2 regions of the Bacillus rugosus genome follow, and region 2 is predicted to be linked to the other one. Evidence: a T-box and tRNA genes for the amino acid it is inferred to sense, from the RefSeq annotation. Region 2 holds a T-box; the other holds one or more tRNA genes.

Region 1 (11,467 bases), 1.4 Mb from region 2:
GAAACCCAGCTCGTGCACAATCCATTTAAAACAGACGGCGCAACCGGAGCGGTCAGTGTGCCGATCCAGCACGCATCGACTTTTCACCAATCTTCATTTGAAGAGTTTGGCGGATACGATTACAGCCGCTCAGGAACGCCGACAAGAACAGCTCTCGAAGAAACAATTGCCGCACTGGAAGGCGGAACGAGAGGATTTGCTTTCAGTTCAGGCATGGCTGCGATCTCAACAGCATTTTTACTTTTGTCACAGGGCGATCACGTTCTTGTGACAGAAGATGTATACGGCGGAACCTTCCGCATGGTGACAGAGGTGTTGACCAGGTTTGGCATTGAGCATACGTTTGTTGATATGACGGATAGTAACGAAGTGGCGCGGAATATCAAGCCAAATACAAAGGTCATTTATATGGAGACACCGTCAAATCCGACACTTGGGATTACTGATATTAAAGCGGTTGTTCAGCTTGCAAAGGAAAACGGCTGTTTGACCTTTCTGGACAATACATTCATGACTCCTGCTCTGCAGCGTCCGCTTGATCTCGGCGTGGATATTGTGCTTCACAGCGCAACAAAATTCCTGAGCGGACACAGCGATGTGCTGTCAGGCCTGGCTGCTGTCAATGATGAAGAGCTTGGGAAACAGCTGTATAAGCTGCAAAACGCGTTCGGTGCTGTTCTTGGCGTGCAAGATTGCTGGCTTGTGCTGCGCGGATTAAAAACATTGCAGGTCCGTTTAGAAAAAGCGAGCCAAACAGCGCAGCGGCTTGCGGAGTTTTTTCAGAAGCATCCGGCGGTGAAACGCGTGTATTATCCGGGGCTGGCTGATCATCCGGGCGCTGAAACCCATAAAAGCCAGTCAACGGGAGCGGGCGCCGTGCTGTCTTTTGAGCTTGAAAGCAAAGAGGCTGTTAAGAAATTAGTAGAGAATGTATCACTTCCAGTCTTCGCTGTCAGCCTTGGCGCTGTGGAATCGATTTTGTCCTATCCGGCAACGATGTCTCACGCGGCAATGCCCAAGGAAGAGCGTGAAAAACGCGGTATCACAGACGGCCTACTCCGTCTTAGCGTGGGAGTCGAACATGCAGACGATTTAGAACGTGATTTCGAACAAGCGCTGAAAGAAATTGCGCCAGTGGCGGTTCGTTAAAAAGAAGCCGGGGATGGCCCGGCTTCTTTTATTGTTCATCATCAGGATTCAGAATCGCGAGGACTTGATGATCCTCCCATACGCCGTTGATTTTCACATTTTTGCGGGCGATGCCCTCTTTATGAAATCCCGCTTTTTCCAATACACGCATGGACCCGAGATTGCGGGGCATCACACCGGCTTCAATACGGTGCAGTTTCAATTCGTGAAACGCAAAATCAACAATCAATCTGACCGCCTCTGTCATAAGGCCCTTTCCATTATGGGCTTTGTCTAAAAAATACCCGATAAACCCAGCTTGCAGCGCTCCGCGGATGATTTGAAAGAGCGAAACCGTGCCGATTAATGTATCGTCCGAGGTTGAAAAAATGCCAAAATGATACTCTTCATCACTCTCCAGTCTTTGCTGATACTCTGCTATCCTTTTTCTTTGCCCCTCAACCGTATAATAATCGTTTGCGCGTATCATGGAAAACTGTTCAAAAAAATCCCGGTTTTCGCTTTGCAGCCGCAGATTTTGTTCCGCATCCTTTACTTCTAAAGGTCTTATATAGATGTTTTTTCCTTTTAACATACAATGATCTCTCCGTTCTCATGTCAGCATTCCTCTTACATTATTCTGAGGAACGTGTAAAAATCCTTTTTATAAGAAAGAAGAAAACCAGTTTCCCATAAAGGTGCCGACATAGTTTCCAATTAAGTAGCCGAGCGTACCGACAAGCATGATCGGGGCGACAAGCTCCCGCCATCCCTTGGCAATTGCCATCGCAGCCGCGGTCGTAGGCCCCCCGACAGCAGCGTTGACAGCGAGCAGAATTTCTTCAAGCCGTACGCGGAACAATTTTCCGACCGCTAAGGAAACAGCTAAATTGCTGATTGCAATAATCAAAACAAATAAAAGAATAAGAGGCGCATTGGTGACGATTAAGCGCAGATCTGCAGGAATGCCTATCACCACAAAAAACAAATAAATCAAAAAGGTTCCAAGCTCCTGAGATCCATTAAGCCTTTCAAAAAAACGCGGGAATAGAAAAATGATAAGAACAGTTAAAGACGTAAGCATCAGATATTGATCGCCAAGCGTTCCGGCCAATAGAGGGTGAGAAAAAATGCTTTTGAAATAACCGGAAATCTTCACACTAACCGCAACAAGCGCAAAAGCAGCACCTACATTAAAAGCGATATCCTTTAAGGAAATTTCCTTCCGTTTCCAATAGCTTTCTGCACTGTTTCCCCTATTTCCAGCTGCTTTCACTTTTTCTTCAAACGGCATAGCATAATGCCGTTGAAACCATTTAACTGCAGGAATGCTGATTAAGATAAAAAACAAAAGCGCCATCATAAAATTATCAGCCACAACGGTAGCCGATACATACTCTCCCGGTGTCTCGAATTTTGCTGCCATCGCCGCAAAATTGACTCCGCCGCCGATATAAGAGGCGCTGATCATTCCGCCGATTTTATCTAGATAAGGAATATGCTGTTTGAAAAGAAAAAAAGCGAGGACGCTCCCAAGCACAGTTCCGGCGGAGCTAATCAGAAAAATAAACAACAAACGCCTGCTTTCCTTAAAAATCTGCCGCACATTGATTTGAAACAGCAAAAGGGGAATCGCCAAGGGCACCACATAAGCCCAAACGGTATCGTATACAGGCGATTCAACAGGAAGCACCCCTATATTTGTAAACACCATTGCACCTAAAAGCGCGATAATAGCGCCAGACACAGCGGACGCCCACTTAAAGCGCTGCTCCAGCCCGATGCTCACTGCCGCCCACACCGCAATAAACCCCCATAATACCCAAACATCATCCGAAGAAATCAAAGAATGCAAACCCCATCACCCCTATTATTAGAAAATTAAGACATATTATAATAGCCGAGGAACAGAACAGCAAGTCCGAAAAAAAGTTTTTCTAAAAAAGCAGTTGACGAATAGAGGAGGAGGTTATATAATAGAACTTGTCAGAAAGACAACAACATACCCAGCAACACATACATATCATGATTCCGTAGCTCAGCTGGGAGAGCGCTACCTTGACAGGGTAGAGGTCGCTGGTTCGAGCCCAGTCGGAATCATAGCTTAAACCCTTGCGCAGCAAGGGTTTTTTACTTTTTATAGGGGTTGTCGGTTTTATTAATGCAGTATATGATTTAAATGAAAACTCAGGAATAATATTGAGTTGAGAAGATAAAATAAAAACCCCATTTGTAAAGTCCAGTATGGGGTTTTTTCTTAATCTCATATTAAGTTGCTGCTCTATCTGCGACCTTATAAGTGGATTGCTCAGAAAGAGCGTATGAAGCGCTGGATACTCCAACAATGCCAAGCAAGAGCACTAAACAAATTGCAATTTTACATTTTTTCATTTAAATGTTTCCCCTTTGAATTTGTTTGCGGGCTTCAATTGCCATTTGATAAAAATCGACCGCATCATGTCTATTTTCTTTGTTGGTCAAAAAATCAGCAACAGCAACTGCGTATTCTTCCATATCACCATAAAGGTTTTTCTCTTTGAAGAACTTGAACACTTCTCTAAGTGTTTGTAAGTCGAATGATAAATAAAGACCTTTAACCAGTTTTAATTTCTCTGTTACTTCCTGATTGTTGTGTCTGTCAGCAACCTTCTGACCTTCCTGGAATAATTCTAAAGCAGCCTTTACATCATTCTTCTTTGCTTTGACATATGCTAGATTAAAAATCGCTTTAGACTCATAAATGTGTTTGCGATCCCTATGAATTTCATAGGATATTCGGAAATGTTTCTCAGCATTGTAAAGTTCTTCAAGATTATTAGAACATAAACCCACATTAAAATGGGCTGAGCCAATTAAATGTTGCTCCCCTAACTTTATAGCATCATTTAAAGCCTTTTGAGCTGTTTTTAAAGCATCCTCATAACACATTTTATCTAGACAGTTTCCAAAAATAACAAACTGACATTGGACCATTTCTTTGCCATATGTAAGATTACACTGAGCATCTTTTTGCTCTTTAAAAATAGAGTATGCACGCTGAGCATAAATTCATGGAGAAATGAGTCTCTTTCATATAGTAATAGACCTCTGACACTTTGAAATAGAACTCTGCCTTATCTGTATTTGCGTTTTCGTATAATAATAATGTTATAATAAAAAGCCATAAAATGGTGTGAAGAGGAGGAATTTCGATGCATTACATAACGGCATGCTTAAAAATCATCAGTGATAAAGACCTTAATGAGGTAATGAAGGAATTTAAAAAACTTGAGGAAGAAACGAACAAAGAAGAAGGGTGTATTACATATCATGCTTATCCGCTTGAACCATCAGAACGCAAAATAATGCTGTGGGAGATTTGGGAAAACGAACAAGCAGTTAAAGCTCATTTCACGAAAAAACACACAAAAGATGTTCAAAAACAAGATTTAACGGAAGTAGAATGGTTAATGAAAAGCAATGTGAATGATTAAAAGGCTTCTTAAAAAGAGACATTCAATAACTAACAATTCACCACTTGTAATTAAGTGGTGAATTGTTAGCAGGTTTTTGTCCAACTCTGCTAACGATCATCATTTTCATTCAGAAATCATCAGATGTACAATTCAATAGGCCTTAAAATTAAAGGGCTGATCAGAATCGAATATACTTGTTCAAAATGCATCAACTACCTTGATAAGGTAGAGGTCGAGCCCAGTCGGAGTCATACACGGCGGTTAGAGGCGTTATATCAACGTTTCTAGCCGTTTTTTATTGCGTTGATTTAGTTGTATTAAGACGTAGGTTAGCGGTGGACCATTACCGTGTCTGAGCGTTTCTTATTCTATTAAACTGGAATGGGAAGCGGGGAAACGTACTAGATCATAGAACACTCTAATACCATAAAAAACCCTTTTTTCCGGAACCTTCGGTAAAAAACGAAACTTTTGACTCTATCATTTTGCGGTATGGTGTAAACGGTTACATTTATAGTATACTTATACTATCATTTGTTCAAGCGGATACTGACAGGAAGGATAGAAAAACAGATGAAATACATGAATACAAGACAAAAAGAGATTTTGTATCTGTTGTTATCTGAACCTGATGACTATTTAGTTGTGCAAGATTTCGCAGACCGGGTACAGTGTTCTGAAAAAACGATTAGGAATGATTTGAAAACGATCGAAGATTATTTAAATAAACATTCTCATGCTCAGCTCATTCGGAAGCCAGGGTTAGGCGTCTTTTTACATATAGAAGAGCAGGAAAGGGCCTGGTTAAGCCAACAATTACATACAGAACATTTTCATTCTAGGCAGCGGACCGATGAAGAAAGAATGCTGCAAATTGCTTATGACTTATTAATGAATGTAAAGCCTGTTCCGGCAAAAGAAATAGCCGCTCAGCATTTTGTGAATCGATCTTCCATTAAAAAGGATTTATGTGCTGTAGAGGAGTGGCTGAAGCGATTTGACCTTACTTTGGTTTCTAGGCAGCGGCTTGGTTTGAAGGTTGATGGGAACGAAAAAAATAAAAGAAAAGCATTGGCAAGAATATCTGATTTAATTGATAACACGGAGTTTACTAACCAATTTATTAAAAGTAAGTTCTTACGTCATGAAGTCGATTTTGTGACGAAAGAAATTAAATCATTACAAGAAAAGCATTCTCTCTATTTCACAGATGAGACGTTTGAGAGTTTGCTGCTGCATACGTTGCTAATGATCCGCCGAATCAAATTGAAGCAGCCGATCTCGATATTTCCAAGAGAACTGGCGGCAGTAAAAAAGAAGAAAGAATACCAATGGACACTTGCTTGTTTACAACGGCTTGAGCCGGTTTTTGCAATCCGTTTTCCTGAAGAAGAAGCCGTGTATTTAACACTACATATATTGGGCGGGAAAGTTCGTTATCCATTACAAAAAGAACAGACAAATGACCTTGAAAATGCAGTGCTTCCCAAGGTTGTAAGGCATTTAATCAACCGTGTTTCAGAGCTGAAAATGCTGGATTTTCATAAAGATCAGGATTTGATCAACGGATTGAATATTCATCTCAATACAGTGTTACAGCGTCTGAGCTACGATCTTTCTGTATCAAACCCAATGCTCAATGACATCAAAAAAATGTACCCTTATTTATTTCATCTTATTATTGATGTTCTCGAAGACATCAATCAAACATTTGATCTTTATATCCCTGAGGAAGAGGCAGCGTATTTGACGCTGCATTTTCAGGCAGCGATCGAACGGCTGCATGAGAGCAGCGAGACACATAAAAAGGCGATTATCGTCTGTCATATGGGCATTGGAATGTCACAATTGCTGCGAACAAAAATTGAACGGAAATGTCATCAAATCGCTGTAATGGCTTGTATCGCTAAAGCTGATTTTGCGGACTATACAAAACAACATGAGGATATCGATCTTGTCATTTCCACCATTGCGCTGGAAGATGTATCGATCCCCCATATTGTTGTATCACCGCTTTTGGAGCCTGGGGATGAGAAAAAATTGAGTGCATTTATACGTCAGCTTGACGAGTCGCACCGCCAAAAACAAAATACCTTTCAGATGCTGAACAATACGACACCTTTTTTGGTTTTTTTGCAGCAAGAGGCAGAGCACCGCTACAAGTTAATTGAACAGCTGGCGACAGCTTTGTTTGAGAAAGGTTATGTTGAAAAGGAATATGCGGTTCATGCGGTAATGAGGGAAAAAATGGCGGCGACAAACATTGGGGCAGGCATAGCCATACCTCATGCCAACGCTAAATATATTAAACAATCAGCAATCGCAATTGCCACATTAAAAGAGCCGCTTGATTGGGGAAGTGAAAAAGTATCGCTCGTTTTTATGCTGGCTGTCAAACACGAGGATCAAAATATGACTAAGCAGCTGTTTCGTGAGCTCTCATACCTGAGTGAGCAGCCGGCCTTCGTCCAGAAGCTGACGAAAGAAACAAATGTCATGACATTTTTATCTTATTTGGATTATTAAAAGCAGGGATCCCTTCCTTGCTTTTTTTGTGTTTATAGGGAAAAATGCCGTAATTTCCGGAACTTATGGTAAAAAAAAGCGATTTTAACCGGCTGATTTCGGTATACAGTTGAGACAAGATCTTGTTATTCACACTTTAAAGGAGGTTTCCTATGAAGCTGTTAGCGATTACATCTTGTCCGAACGGAATTGCCCATACGTATATGGCAGCGGAAAATCTGCAAAAAGCTGCTGACAGATTAGGCGTTACCATCAAAGTCGAGACCCAGGGCGGAATCGGCGTAGAAAATAATCTCACCGAAGAGGAAATTCGGGAAGCGGACGCAATCATTATAGCGGCAGACCGCTCGGTAAACAAAGATCGGTTTATAGGCAAAAAACTGCTGTCTGTCGGGGTTCAGGACGGCATCCGTAAACCGGAAGAATTGATTCAAAAAGCACTTAGCGGGGATATACCGGTCTATCATTCCGCTTCAAAATCGGATTCAAACAATCAACAGGAGAAGAAACAAAATCCGATTTACCGTCATTTAATGAACGGCGTTTCGTTCATGGTTCCTTTCATTGTCGTCGGCGGATTATTGATAGCGGTTGCATTAACGCTTGGGGGCGAGAAAACACCTAAAGGCTTAGTCATTCCGGATGATTCTTTTTGGAAAACGATTGAACAGATCGGCAGTGCCTCATTTTCTTTCATGATCCCGATATTAGCCGGATATATCGCCTATAGCATCGCTGATAAGCCGGGACTTGTACCAGGAATGATTGGCGGATATATTGCAGCGACTGGAAGTTTTTATGACAGCGCAAGCGGCGCTGGTTTCCTCGGCGGAATCATAGCCGGATTTTTGGCTGGATACGCGGCACTTGGGATAAAAAAATTAAAAGTTCCAAAAGCAATCCAACCGATCATGCCGATTATTATTATTCCCGTGTTTGCATCACTGATTGTAGGGCTGGCATTTGTATTTTTGATCGGCGCACCAGTAGCTCAAATTTTCACATCTTTAACGGTTTGGCTGGCGGGAATGAAAGGATCGAGCTCGATCCTTCTTGCATTGATTTTAGGCGCGATGATCTCATTTGATATGGGTGGTCCCGTAAACAAAGTAGCATTTCTGTTTGGATCGGCAATGATTGGAGAAGGAAATTATGAAATTATGGGACCAATTGCCGTCTCCATTTGTATACCGCCGATTGGCCTCGGAATTGCGACGTTTTTTGGAAAAAGAAAATTCGAGGCGTCGCAAAAAGAAATGGGGAAAGCGGCATTTACGATGGGACTCTTCGGCATCACAGAAGGAGCCATTCCATTCGCGGCACAGGATCCTCTTCGAGTCATTCCCAGTATTATGGCAGGTTCTATGACGGGTTCGGTGATAGCGATGATTGGCAATGTGGGAGACAGAGTGGCGCACGGCGGGCCGATAGTTGCAGTGCTTGGCGCAGTTGATCATGTCTTGATGTTTTTTATTGCTGTGATTGCAGGATCTCTTGTCACTGCTCTGTTGGTCAATGTACTAAAAAAGGATATTACGGTGGCGTCTCCTGTGTTCAGCGAAGCTGCTGCAGCAAAAGAAATACCGCAGCCGATTCAAGCCGAAAGCCAAAAAGCCGGGATGACGGAAATCAAAAAACTGACAGACATCATCAGCCCAGAGCTAATTGAAACGAATTTAACAGGGAATTCCAGAGATGACATTATTGATGAAATGATTCAAAAATTGTCCCGCGGAGGTATGCTGCTGTCCGAGAGCGGGTTTAAACAAGCCATTTTGAATCGTGAACAACAGGGAACAACGGCGATTGGCATGAATATCGCAATTCCGCACGGGAAATCTGAGGCGGTCAGGGAGCCGAGTGTTGCCTTTGGGATCAAACGATCAGGCGTTGGCTGGAACAGCTTGGATGGATCAGATGCAAAATTAATCTTTATGATTGCTGTACCGAAAGAGAGTGGAGGGAACCAGCATCTGAAAATTTTGCAGATGTTATCCCGAAAACTAATGGATGATAGCTATAGGGAGCGGCTGCTCTCCGTGCAAACAAAAGAAGAAGCATACAAACTGCTGGATGAAATCGTGTAATGCGGAGGGATTTTCATGACGATTGAACCGTTATTTTTCAAGCCTGTTTTCAAAGAGAGGATTTGGGGCGGCACCGCTTTATCTGCTTTCGGCTATAACATTCCGTCAGAACGAACAGGGGAGTGCTGGGCTTTTGCCGCTCATAAAAATGGACAAAGCGTTGTTCAAAATGGACTGTATAAAGGGTTCACGCTCTGCGAATTATGGGAGCATCACAGATATTTATTCGGACATCTTGAAGGAGACCGTTTCCCTCTTCTTACAAAAATATTAGATGCAGATCAAGATTTATCCGTTCAGGTGCATCCGAATGATGACTTTGCAAAAGCACGTGAAAACGGAGAACTCGGAAAAACAGAATGCTGGTACATCATTGATTGCGAAAAAGATGCAGAGATCATTTACGGCCACAACGCAAAAACTAAGGAAGAACTGATCTCGATGATAGAGCTTGGAGAATGGGACGAACTCTTGCACCGGGTAAATGTAAAGCCGGGAGATTTCTTCTATGTGCCAAGCGGTACCGTTCATGCGATTGGAAAAGGCATTCTCGTTTTAGAGACACAGCAGAATTCAGATACAACATATAGATTATATGATTATGAGCGAAAAGATGCAGAAGGCAAGCTGCGTGAGCTTCATCTGGAGAAGAGCATAGAAGTGATAGAGGCTCCATTTATCCCGGATCGGCAGCGTGTCCAATATGAACAAACAGATGATTTGCTCACGGCCACATTGATTGAATGCGCTTATTTTTCGGTGGAAAAGTGGAGTTTATCAGGATCAGCAAGCTTAAAGCAGCAAAAACCATTCCTTCTTGTCAGTGTTATTAAAGGGGAAGGCCGTATGATATCCAGTGGGAATGTCAATCCCTTCAAAAAAGGAGATCATATGTTGCTGCCTTATGAGTTTGGAGAATTTAAACTGGAGGGGCAGGCAGAATGTATCGTCTCTCATCTATAAAACGATAAAGGGAGCAAGTACGCTTATTCACTATTTAATGTAGCGGACTAAAGTGTTGCTAAATGTGGAAAAACCCTTCTCAATTTGGAGGGTTTTTTTGATTAAATGAAAGGAGTGATCTGATTCCTTCACTTTGGTCCCTTACCCGCATTCACGAGTCAAGACCTGACAGTTCTTTAAGTCCTGGGTTTTACATTATTTTGTTTAAGGACTTTGTTAACTAAACGTTGAATGGACTGTAACACATATTTGCTGTTATTTTTCAAAATCAATTGCAGCTTATAATTGTTGTTTCGAAAATTAGTTTTCGCAAAAGAGGAATTGATATGCTGAATTTTAAGGATGGAATCAAGAAAGTATATAAGAATGCAACGAATTAAAGTAAACATGCTGGACAAACTTATAGAGATTAAATAGAAGAAAGGAGGATGGAAATGAAAAAATGGCTGCAAATCGTTAGTGCGTTGTTTCTATCCAGTTTTGTATTAATGGGCTGTAATAATGGCCAAGATAATAATGATAATGATAACAATGCTCCGGATGTTGAGGAGAACGATCAAGATAATAACGGAAACAACCAAGATACTGACGATAACAACGTTCCAGGTGTCGATGAGGATGATACCATCAATAAAGATGATGAAAAAGATAATGATCCTGATCCTGAAGATCCAGTTGAGGATCCTGAAGATACCGATAAAGATAGAAAAGACGAGTAAGGAAACTGCACAAATACTGTTTGAAGAAAAACCCGCTCTCAGTTTAGAGGGAGGGTTTATCTCTTTGCACGGGCTTTAAAAAAGCAGGCATAGAGCCTGCTTTTTTTACATGGTAACGTATCTCCAATGCATAAAACCCCCTGATTTATGCTCCAATTCAAACCCTAATTTCTTTAAAATATGTTGTGAACCAAAATTGTTATGTTCACATCTAGCTGTGATATGGTTCACCGTATCTTGGCTTAAAGCCCAGTTTATTATTTTTTGGGCAGCCTCAACACAATACCCTTTGCGGCGATGGCTTTTATTTGTTGCAAAACGATTTCGATCATACCATTCGTGTCCGGGTCACCTAAAAAACCGGTTCCTCCAACAATTTCATTATTGTCCTTCTTTAAAATAATCCATGAATCAAATCCTTTTGTTCCATTGTTTTCAACTAATTTCTCGCGAAAATAAGGGATGGCTTCAAAAAAATCATAATGTGGCCATTCACCATTTGTTTCATAACCCAGGTCTTTAATGGCCTGATGGTCTCGTATAGATGCAGCGTCTAGAAGGGGAATATCAATCGTTTTTAATCGTAACC
Region 2 (11,467 bases):
CGGTCAGCTGTTCCTCTTGCTCCTTATATAAAAAGCGATTTCCCAGCTTAACATGGACGCTGATTTTCTGGCCTTTTCCATCCGTATATTGTTCAATTGACAGCATATTCTGAAGACCATCGAGAAGCTCATCAAAAGAACACGCATCATCCAGATGCAATGTTAATCCATTCTTTGTTCCTTTTATTGTTACATATTGCTGCTTTTTGGTCTTCACAATATTCACCTCAACAACATACTCATTTCGTCAAAAAAAGATAAAATCCTTTTTACTCATCTCTCAATTCTTTCTTTAGACTCATAAAAAACAATCTAAATGGCAGAACCAGAATAAGAGCCGCTACAATATTTAATAAAATTGTCGGTATAAAGCGATCAAGCACAAACCCGTTAAACGTCATGATGTCCTTATGAATCAACGACTGAATGCCGAATACGTAAAGTTCGAGCAGGCAGACAGCTAGAACTGCTATCAATATCACTACAAATGCGTTTGTGTGCAGCACTTTAAACGCTTTTGAAGCCAAATAGCATAACCCGGCAAAACCAAACATATAAACGCCTAATAGACTTGTATAGTTCATGTCATATAGAAGGCCAAAAATAAATCCGTAAATCATCGCGTGTTTTTGGTTGACGAAAGCTGACATAAATATCAGTACAACCATCAGAAAACGCGGGGCAAGCACCTGATCATCTGTAACGAACGGAAAATGCACCAGATCTGTAAAAATGCTTTCCGCAGAAAAAACAAGCATCATAACGAAAGGGAGAAGGAAACGTTTCACGATCCTTCCTCCTCTGTATCGACAGTCGGCAAATCACGGTTAACAACGATCACATTATTTAAATCGGTAAGGTCTGCAGCAGGTTTTACATAAGCAACTTTCGTTAATCCATAGGAATCTGACTCGATATCAGTCACTTCACCGATTGTCAGCCCCTCAGGGAAAACACCGCCTGTGCCTGACGTTTCAATAAGATCGCCTTTTTTCACGTCTTGTTTATCCTTACGCTCAATAATTGTCATCTTAAGACGTTTTTTCTCTTTGTCATATCCTTCGATCAGGCCGTAGCCTTTGCTGCCTTTTTTTCCTGAAATTTTCGTCGCGACTCTGTTATTGCGGTCAGTATCGCTTAAAAGCTGAACAGTAGACGTAAAATTATTAAGACCGGAGCTTTTGATCTTGCCGATTAATGCGCCTTTTTCGTTTGTTACAGCCATATCTTTCGCTACGTTTTGCTGAGTCCCCTTATTAATCGTGACCTGTTTCGCCCAATTATCCGGGCTTCTGGCAATGACCGTTGCTAAAATCGGCTTGTAATCTTTAATCGATTTGACATGGCCAAGCTCGTCACGCAAGGATTTGTTTTCTTCTTCAAGTTCTTGAAGCTTGGCTTCATATTGTGTCTGTCCGTCAAGCTTCTCTCTCAGACGCTCGTTTTCTTTGTATGTGTTTTTTAAATCATTAATGTTCTCAAATATCCCTGCAAAAAATTCGGCAGGCGTATGAAAAATATTTTGAAATACTCCCGTCGTATCGCCGATCACTTTCTCAGGCCAGGTGGTATTGCGGCCGCCCTTCAGCGAAAATCCAATCATAGCCACCAATATGATAATACACAGAAGTAATAGCATTAACCGTTTATTCGGCATCGTGTTACACCTCTTCTATTGAACTCCCGATTATCTAGTTTTTCCTTTGAAAAGATGGATGTGCTCCAGTGCTTTCCCTGTTCCGATCGCTACACAATCAAGCGGGTCTTCGGCGATAAGGACCGGCATTTTTGTTTCTTCGCTGATGACTTTATCCAAATTGCGAAGAAGAGCTCCGCCGCCGGTTAACACAATACCTCTGTCCATGATATCTGCTGCAAGCTCAGGCGGTGTTTTTTCAAGTGTGCTCTTCACTGCTTCAACAATTGTAGACACAGTGTCGCGCAGAGCATTAGAAATTTCTTTTCCTGTAATTTCGATTGTTTTCGGCAGACCTGTCAGTAAATCGCGTCCGCGGATTTCCATTTTATCGGATTCTTCAGGAGCTTCTGCAGATCCGATCTCCATTTTAATCGCTTCAGCCGTACGGTCACCGATCATCAGGTTGTACGTTTTTCTGATGTAGTTGATGATCGCATCATCCATCTCATCACCGGCTACGCGGATCGATTGAGAGGTTACAATGCCTCCGAGGGAAATAATCGCAACCTCTGTCGTACCGCCCCCGATATCAACAACCATGCTTCCAGTCGGCTCCCAAACTGGCAGATTTGCCCCGATCGCTGCGGCAAACGGCTCTTCAATCGGATACGCGTCACGCGCTCCCGCCTGTCTAGTCGCATCGATGACAGCGCGTTCCTCAACAGCCGTAATACCTGATGGAACACAAACCATCACATATGGTTTTCTAGCAAACATGCCTTTATTTTTAATGGCCTGATTGATGTAATATTTCATCATCGTCGCCGTTGTTTCATAATCAGCGATAACGCCGTCTTTCATCGGGCGAAGAGCCACCACGTTGCCCGGTGTCCGTCCGATCATATTTTTCGCATCATTTCCGACAGCAACAATCGACTTCGTATCCGTTTGCAAAGCGACAACTGACGGCTCTCTCACAACAATTCCTTTTCCTTTTACAAAAACAAGCGTATTCGCAGTTCCAAGATCTATACCAAGGTCTCTTGCACCAATTCCAAACATATGTATGTATCTTCCTTTCTTAAAGCAAAAATACCCTAAAGGGAAAAACTCATAAACTCTATTATAGCTTAATTCGACGAAAAAAAAAGTGTTACAAATATCCTTTTTCCTTTAAACTCACAAATTTTTTGTCCCCGATCACCAAATGGTCAAGCAGCTCGATGCCAATCAGGTTTCCGCATTCAAACAGCCGTCTTGTCACTTCAATATCTTCCCTGCTCGGCGTCGGATCTCCAGAAGGATGATTATGAACACAGATAAAGGAAGCGGCAGAGCGTTTAAACGCTTCTTTAAACACCTCTCGCGGATGGACAATAGATGAATTCAGGCTTCCGATAAAAACAGTGCGTTTATGGATGACTTGGTTTTTTGTATTTAAGTATAAACAGACAAAATGCTCCTGGGTTAAAAAGCGCATATCCTCCATGACAAGATTTGCGCCGTCTTCCGGGGAGCGAATGACGAAATGTTCTTCGTTGGCTAATTTATGAATACGGCTTCCAAGCTCAACCGCCGCCAGTATTTGAACCGCTTTTACCATACCGATTCCCGGGATGCTCGACAGCTCTTCAACAGAGGCTTCTTTCAGCAGCCGCAACCCGTCAAAAGAGCGCAGCAGCCGGTTTGACAGGTCCATAACAGATTCTTGTTTAGTGCCTGTCCGCAATAATATAGCCAAAAGTTCATGACTCGCTAGGTTCTCGGCTCCGACTTTCAGGAGCCGTTCTCTTGGCTTTTCTTTCGTTGGGAAATCTCTGAGTTTTAATGGCAGATCGTGTATGATCAAGCACTCCTTTTCTTTCCCTTCCCGTTTATAGAACCGTCATGCCTTTATATCAAAATGGCGAAGAGCTCTCATCGTTTTTGATATAGGAAGGCCCATGACTGAATAATAATCTCCGTCTATTTTCTTTACAAAAAGCGCGCCTCTTCCTTGGATGCCATATGCACCTGCTTTATCCATCGGCTCTTTTGTTTCAATATAAGTCCAAATCTCTTCTTCACTGAGAGGCCAAAACGTAACTTCTGTCTTATCAAAAAAAGTCTCGCTGTGATTTTCGGCTTGTATGCTGACTGCGGTGATTACTGAATGACTTCGACCTGAAAGCCTCCGCAGCATAGAAGCAGCTTCTTCTTGATCTTTCGGTTTACCGAGGCAATTGCCGTCCAGGCATACCATTGTATCAGCTCCGATAACAATTGCATGCGGATGGAGATCAGCTATAGCCTTAGCTTTTTGTTTTGCCAACCATTGGACGTTTTCTTCAGGTGAAAAGTTTCGATTTAATTTTTCCTCTACTTCACTGACAATAATGGAGTAGGGCAGCTGGAGAAGATCGAGGAGTTCTTTCCTGCGCGGAGATTGTGATGCAAGTATTAGCGGCTTTGTCATGTTCGTCATCCTTTCAGGGTTTGCTTAAGAAAAAAAGATACTCGTTTATCCTACCAAATCACGAGGCTTGTCACAATTTCAGAAAAATAACTTTTTCATGACAAAATAAAAAAGCCTGTCACTAAAGGACAAAGGCTCAGGCACTTTCTCTTATTTAATGACGGCTAACAGTTGCTGCTGAGCCTTCCATCCGGCTTCAGCACTTGGGTCCTCTAATTCCTTTAATGCCTGCAAAATCGCTTTTTTCTCTCCTGCTTCTGATGCTTCTGTTTCACCAAGCGACTTTTCTATTTTTTCTACACTCGTTTTTGTAATATCTTCACCGAGAATTGCCTTTGCTGCAAGCTCAGCTGTTTCCTTGAAAGAATCTGTCATATCTGACTCTATTGATAAGGAAAGCTCCTTGCCTCCCCAAGCTTCAAAATCGCTGTCGATTAAAATCTGCCCTAACTGCTGTGACACGTCCTTATCACTGGCTAAGCCTGCGATGACATACGTATACCCGTCATCCTTTGACAGTGAAACTGCGGAATAACCTTTTTCAGTCAGCTGTTCTGTTAACGTTTCGGCACCCTTTTCATTTGAAAATTTTCCGGCTTGTACAGCGTACGTTTTATATGTACCTTCAGCTGGTGCCGCCTGTTTCTCCGCGCCTGAGCTTTGTTTATCAGCAGAAACATCTCCGGCTTTTACCGTTTGGCTGCCCAGAGAATCATCTAAAGAGGCTGGTGCTGCCGCTTCTTTATTGCCCGAGATGTTCAACGCGAATAAACCTAATCCGGTGCCTATGACAGCTGCAAAGGCAATCGTCGCCGCCACTCTTTTTACCGGCTTGGCAGTCCCGGCCTTTCCTTTTGCATACAGCTTTGTTTTTTTCTTTTGGTAAGGCGGAACGACTTTTGGATCTTCTTTAAACACCTTGTCCTCTTCTGAATCCCAGTTAAATTCATCTTCATCGGGATGTTCATGGGAAGCCGCGACCTCCTGTTCTGCCTTTCTCTTTTCCTCCCAATTTGAAAATGTCATGTTTTTATCCGTCTCAGTCTCAGGCGTTTCTTGTTCGTAAACCGTCTCTTCTTTTCCATTAATCGTCACCTTGAGGGCTTTTTCTGCGGCTTTACTGTTTTTTTTATTCTTCCTTTTTTTCAATTCCGCTTCCTCCCTTCATTTGCTTGACCGTTCTTGTCGGCTTTTCATGCTACACACTTTAGCACAGGCGAAAAAAAAAAGAACAAGACTTTTGTCGTCTTGTCCAAAAAACGTTCGTCAAATTTTTCAGCGGTCAGCCCATTGCCATTTTAATATAAAAAGAAATGATAGAGTCACCGTATAAATAGGCTAAAATGCTCCCTGCCGCAATTGCGGGGGCAAAGGGAAGCGGCTGCCCTTTGGCGAGTCTACCAGTCAGAACGGCTGCCGCTCCATACAATGCACCTATCAAAACAGAAAAGAAAAAGGCAGCTGCCAGCATTTTCACACCGAGCATAAAGCCAATCACCGCAAATAATTTAATATCTCCTCCCCCTATTCCTCCACGGGTGATTGCAGCAATTAAGGCCAGAAATAGAAACCCGGCGGCAGCACCTAACAGGCCGGCATACCAGGGATCAAGCGGAGAAATCAATCTTGCACCCGCCAAAAAGGGAAGAAAGAAAACCAATATTCGATTTGGAATCAGCATAAAATGAATATCTGTCACTGCAACAATGATAAGAAGAGAGATAAACACAACAGCAGGAAACAGTTCAAGCGACGTGCCAAAGCGTATTCCTGCGGCGGCAAATAAACACGCTGCCACAAGCTCTATTACGGGATACATAATAGAAATCCTCTGCCCGCAGCTTTTACATTTACCTTTTTGGAAAAGGAATGACAGGATGGGAATTAATTCTGCAGGAGTTAAGGTCCGCCGGCAAAACGAGCATGATGAACGGGGCGCGATAATAGATAGATGTAAGGGGATACGGCGCCCGGCCGTATAATAAAATGAACCAAGGATTAGCCCGAGGATAAAAAGAATGGGAAGCATAGACAACACACCTTTACAAGATACTGGTATGGATTGTAGCAAAGTGAGCGGGCTGAATTCTAATCGGGAATATTCAATTTTACACATAAAAACCCCGGCAGAATCTCATTTTTTGATACTGCCGGGGCTGGACGCCTTATTTCAACCTTTTGCGAAGGTCAGAAATAAAATAAAGTGATCCCGTAATCAGCACAATTTCATTTGAACCCTTTTTGCTTTCTATGAATTCGAGCACATCGCCAGGATCTTCACTCCAGCTTTTATTGCTGATTTCACTTGCATCATAGAGATCTTTTGCAAGAGAAGCACGCGGGAAATCAAAAGAAGCAAAATGAATCGCATGCGCTATGGTTTCCAGTTTCTTAATCATGTTTTGATACGGTTTGTCCTTTAACGCGCTAAACACCACAGAAATGCGAGAATCAGGGAAACGCTGTTTCATCGTTTCCGCCAACTTTTCAACGCCTTCTTCGTTATGCGCACCATCTAAGTATACCGGCGGATGTTCCTGAACAAGCTCTAAGCGACCCGGCCAAGCAGCCTTTACAAGCCCGCTTCTTAACGCTTCATCACTGATATGGGCAATGTTCTCCCTATTAAGCCACTCAGCAGCCAAAATGGACAAAGCCGCATTTTGTCTTTGATGGGTGCCGATCAGAGATGTTCGAACATCTTCATAACACTTCTCGGCCGTTTTGAATGAAAACTGTTCTCCCGCAGGCAGAGCCTCTTCATTAAAAATAACACATGTATCATGTAATGACTGGAACGGCGCAGCATGTCGTTCAGCTTCATAACGAATGACCTGTAAGGCTTCCGGCTGAGTAACAGCTGTAACAATAGGTATACCTTCTTTAATAATTCCGGCCTTTTCTCCAGCAATTTCTTCAATGGTGTTTCCAAGAATGTTCATATGGTCGTGTCCGATGCTTGTAATCATAGTTAAAAGCGGTTCAACTACATTCGTAGAATCGAATCTACCTCCAAGACCTGTTTCAAAAATAACAAAGTCGACCTTATGAAACTCTGCAAAATATAAAAATGCACAAGCCGTCATAATTTCAAATTCTGTCGGCTGTCCGTATTCCGTTTGATCCAGCGCTTCAACGTGCGGTTTCATCTGATTGACGAGTGCTGTCCATTCCTCATCTGAAATCGGTGTCCCGTTAACGCTGATCCGTTCATTAAACGTAATGATATAAGGTGACGTAAACGTTCCAACCGTATATCCGGCTTCTTGCAGCATAGAACGGATAAAAGCGACAGTTGATCCTTTACCGTTTGTTCCTGCGACGTGGAACGCGCGGATTTTCTTTTCAGGATGCCCTAACCGCGTCATCAGCTGCTCCATTCGGCCAAGTCCGGGCTTCACTCCGAATTTCAGCCGCCCGTGAATCCAGCTGCGCGCTTCTTCATATGCAGTAAACAATGATAATCCCCTCTTTTATAAGACAAGGCGGTTTCTCTAGAAACCGCCCCGGCTTTTCATTAGCCCTTCAGCTCAGCCATTCGTTTTTGAACAGCGTCACGCTTTGCCACATAATCTTTTTCTTTTTCACGTTCTTCATCAATTACGTGCGCAGGCGCTTTTTTCATAAACCCTTCATTACCAAGTTTCTTTTGGACGCGCTCGACTTCTTTCGTCAGCTTGTCAAATTCTTTTTGCAGACGGGCAATTTCTTCATCAATATTAATTAAGCCTTCTAGCGGAAGAATAACCTCTGCTCCTGAGACAACGGCCGTCATCGCTTTATCAACAGCCTCGATATCCGTGCCGATTTTAAGCACGCTCGGATTCGTAAAGCGTTCAACATATGAACGGTTCGCTTCGAGACGGGCTGCTATTTCATCTGTGCTTGTTTTAATATACAATTCGACTTGCTTGCTCATTGGCGTATTGACTTCACTGCGGATATTACGTACAGAACGAATCAGCTCAACAAGAAGCTTCATGTCAGCTGCCGCTTCAGTATCGGTATGCTCCGGTACTACAACAGGCCATTGACTTACTGTAATCGATTCCCCTTGATGAGGAAGGTGCTGCCAAATTTCCTCCGTTAAGAATGGCATAAACGGATGGAGCAGGCGCATCGTTTGATCCAGTACGTAAGCAAGGATGGAACGGGTTGTTTTCTTAGCCGCTTCGTCTTCTCCGTAAAGCGGAAGCTTCGCCATTTCAATATACCAATCACAGAAATCATCCCAAATAAAGTTATATAAATGGCGTCCGACTTCACCAAATTCATATCGATCAGCAAGCTGGGTCACGTGTTCGATTGTTTCATTTAATCGCGTTAAAATCCATTTGTCAGCAACTGATTTTTCGCCTGACAAATCGAGCTCATCGTATGTCATGCCGTCCATGTTCATTAATGCAAAACGGGAGGCATTCCAAATCTTATTGGCAAAATTCCATGTCGATTCCACTTTTTCATAACTGAAGCGCAGATCTTGGCCAGGAGAGCTTCCAGTCGCAAGGAAATAACGCAGAGAATCGGCTCCATACTTGTCAATGACATCCATCGGATCGACACCGTTGCCGAGAGATTTACTCATTTTCCGGCCTTGCTCGTCACGGATTAAGCCATGGATCAAAACATCTTTGAACGGGCGCTCGCCTGTAAATTCAATGCCTTGGAAAATCATGCGTGATACCCAGAAGAAAATGATATCGTACCCTGTCACGAGTACGTCTGTCGGGTAGTACCGTTTAAAGTCTTCAGCCGTTACATCAGGCCAGCCCATAGTGGAGAAAGGCCAGAGTGCAGAACTGAACCATGTATCCAGTACGTCTGTATCCTGTTCCCAATTTTCGCTGTCCTCAGGCGCTTCAAGCCCGACATATAACTCGCCTGTTTCTTTGTGATACCAAGCCGGAATGCGGTGGCCCCACCACAACTGACGGGAAATACACCAGTCGCGGATATTTTCCATCCAGTGTAAATACGTTTTTTCGAAACGGTCAGGCACAAAGTTGATTTTTTCTTCTTTCTTTTGCAGCTCAATCGCTTCATCAGCAAGCGGCTGCATGCGCACAAACCATTGTGTAGAAAGATAAGGCTCAACAACAACCCCGCTTCGTTCACTATGGCCGACAGAGTGCATATGATCCTCGATTTTGAAGAGAACTCCCGCCTCCTGTAAATCTTTTACGAGCTTTTTGCGGCATTCAAAACGATCCATACCTTGATATTGCAGGGCATTTTCATTCATCGTTCCGTCTTCATTCATGACAAGAATGCGTTCTAAATTGTGGCGGTTGCCAAGCTCGAAATCGTTCGGATCATGAGCAGGCGTAATTTTCACTGCACCAGAACCAAATTCCATATCAACGTAGTCATCACCGACAATCGGAATTTCACGATTTGTAATCGGCAGGATCACCGTTTTTCCGATAAGATCCTTATAGCGTTCATCTTCAGGATGAACAGCAACAGCTGTATCACCAAGCATCGTTTCAGGACGTGTCGTCGCAATTTCAATCGAACCTGAACCGTCAGCGAGCGGATAGCTCATATGATAGAACGCGCCTTGAACATCCTTGTAAATGACCTCAATGTCGGATAGGGCTGTTTTTGTCGCAGGGTCCCAGTTAATAATATATTCGCCTCTGTAGATCAGGCCTTTTTCATAAAGCTTAACGAAAACTTCGCGAACCGCTTTGCTTAAGCCTTCATCCAGCGTAAAACGTTCACGGGAATAATCAAGGCCAAGCCCTAATTTCGCCCACTGGCTGCGAATAAAGTCAGCATACTCTTCTTTCCACTTCCACGTTTCTTCGAGGAATTTCTCGCGGCCCAAATCGTAGCGGGATTTGCCTTCTTCACGAAGTTTCGCTTCCACTTTAGCCTGTGTCGCGATGCCGGCGTGGTCCATACCCGGAAGCCACAGCACATCATAGCCCTGCATGCGTTTCATTCTTGTTACAATGTCTTGCAGCGTTGTGTCCCACGCGTGGCCAAGGTGAAGTCTTCCTGTTACGTTTGGCGGCGGAATGACAACAGAGTATGGCTCTTTTGTCTGGTCACTGCCAGCTTCGAAAAATTTGCCTTTTAGCCAAAAATCATATCGGTCTTTTTCAACTGCTGCCGGATCGTATTTCGTCGGCATTGTTTGTTCATTCGTTTCCATGATAACCCTCCAGCATGTTTAAAAATGGCTGAGAACGAAAAAAGAGCTTTTCATCCCTGTAAAAGGACGAAAAGCTCTTTCGCGGTACCACCTTTTTTCATGAACTCTATCAGTTCATGCACTTACAACGGATAACGGGTGTTTCCCGAATTTCTCTACTCTTCTTTCAAGAAATTATGCTCCCGGGCGACCTTCCAATCAGACAACATAAGAAACCTTTCAGCAAACGGCTTCTCTCTCTGCATGCGCCTTTTTTGTACTCTTCCCGTTCTAAGCAGGTGTATTTATCAGCTCATTATATACATTATTTATGTTCTTTATTATAGTAAAAGTGTTTTTGATTCGTCAATCATCTTTTCCAAAAACGCCGCTTTCTATACAGATGGGCAGGCACCTATTGCCCAAGTTTACATATGATGCTTGTAAATGCGTAGAGGAGGATGCACCGTGAAGAAACGTTTCAGCTCTTATTCGCTCCCGCCGTGGGTTAGGCAAATTCGGCTTGTATCCGCACAAGTGATTATTCCCATTACGATTTTTCAAGGAATCAGAACTATTTTCTTTCCGACAACCTTTGATGTTTTGCTGCTCGCAATCCTAATCTTTTTAGCTTGCGCCCTTCATTTAGAATGGATATAAACAAACAAGTCCGCGCCATTAAGACGTGGACTCGTTTTCAGCCTGGAATTTTTTCTCTTGTTCTACCTGATGGATTTTCATCACAAACGGCTCTATATTTTTCATTTGCCAATAAGCCTTTAATAATTGCGTACATTCATTTTTTTCATGCTGTCTTTTTCCGGTTTGATAACGGTTCAGCACCTTGTACATGGCCGTCGGATATGCCATATAGCTGAGAAAAAGGCTGACTTCCGCATCACGCAAAGGGAATGATTTCGTGTATGCATAAAACCATTCGACGCATTCCGGACAAGCTTTCGGAAAGCCTCTGAACATTTTTGTATAAAAGCCCAGTAAGTCGTTTTGCGGCGGGCCGGCAGACGCTCTTTCGAAATTTGTGAAATATCCGGTCCCGGCATCATTATACAGAAAATGGTGTATAGACAGGCTGCCGTGGTTTATCACAACCCTTGAGACGCCCTTTTCTTTTGCCGACTCATACCAGTCTTCCAACCGCTCCAGCGCAAAGTTCACCGCCGAAATGGTTTCTGAAAAATAGGTTACGGCCTGGAGTTCAAAAGGGGAAAGGTAC

The links. The T-box of region 2 lies ahead of valS (valine--tRNA ligase). A T-box ahead of a tRNA ligase gene usually reads a tRNA of that ligase, here a tRNA-Val.
Region 1: it encodes a tRNA-Val, which carries the amino acid that the T-box ahead of valS (valine--tRNA ligase) is inferred to sense. The anticodon was not compared.

Annotation. Positions count from the first base shown of each region.
Region 1 is NZ_CP096590.1:1,287,441-1,298,907, forward strand. Features, by position in the region: gene metC (cystathionine beta-lyase) at 1-1,149, shown strand, start outside; gene M0696_RS06545 (GNAT family N-acetyltransferase) at 1,178-1,723, opposite strand; gene M0696_RS06550 (DUF819 family protein) at 1,793-2,983, opposite strand; tRNA gene M0696_RS06555 (tRNA-Val) at 3,156-3,228, shown strand; gene M0696_RS06560 (hypothetical protein) at 3,520-4,101, opposite strand; gene M0696_RS06565 (putative quinol monooxygenase) at 4,320-4,601, shown strand; gene manR (mannose transport/utilization transcriptional regulator ManR) at 5,157-7,109, shown strand; gene M0696_RS06575 (fructose-specific PTS transporter subunit EIIC) at 7,262-9,196, shown strand; gene manA (mannose-6-phosphate isomerase, class I) at 9,212-10,159, shown strand; gene M0696_RS06585 (hypothetical protein) at 10,594-10,878, shown strand; partial or broken gene M0696_RS06590 (GNAT family N-acetyltransferase) at 10,984-11,467, opposite strand, start outside.
Region 2 is NZ_CP096590.1:2,737,426-2,748,892, forward strand. Features, by position in the region: gene minC (septum site-determining protein MinC) at 1-217, opposite strand, end outside; gene mreD (rod shape-determining protein MreD) at 270-788, opposite strand; gene mreC (rod shape-determining protein MreC) at 785-1,657, opposite strand; gene mreB (cell shape-determining protein MreB) at 1,688-2,701, opposite strand; gene radC (RadC family protein) at 2,793-3,488, opposite strand; gene M0696_RS14010 (Maf family nucleotide pyrophosphatase) at 3,525-4,094, opposite strand; gene M0696_RS14015 (SPOR domain-containing protein) at 4,245-5,243, opposite strand; gene M0696_RS14020 (prepilin peptidase) at 5,377-6,123, opposite strand; gene M0696_RS14025 (bifunctional folylpolyglutamate synthase/dihydrofolate synthase) at 6,260-7,552, opposite strand; gene valS (valine--tRNA ligase) at 7,612-10,254, opposite strand; T-box leader at 10,314-10,536, opposite strand; gene M0696_RS14035 (hypothetical protein) at 10,702-10,893, shown strand; gene cotN (spore coat protein CotN) at 10,912-11,467, opposite strand, start outside.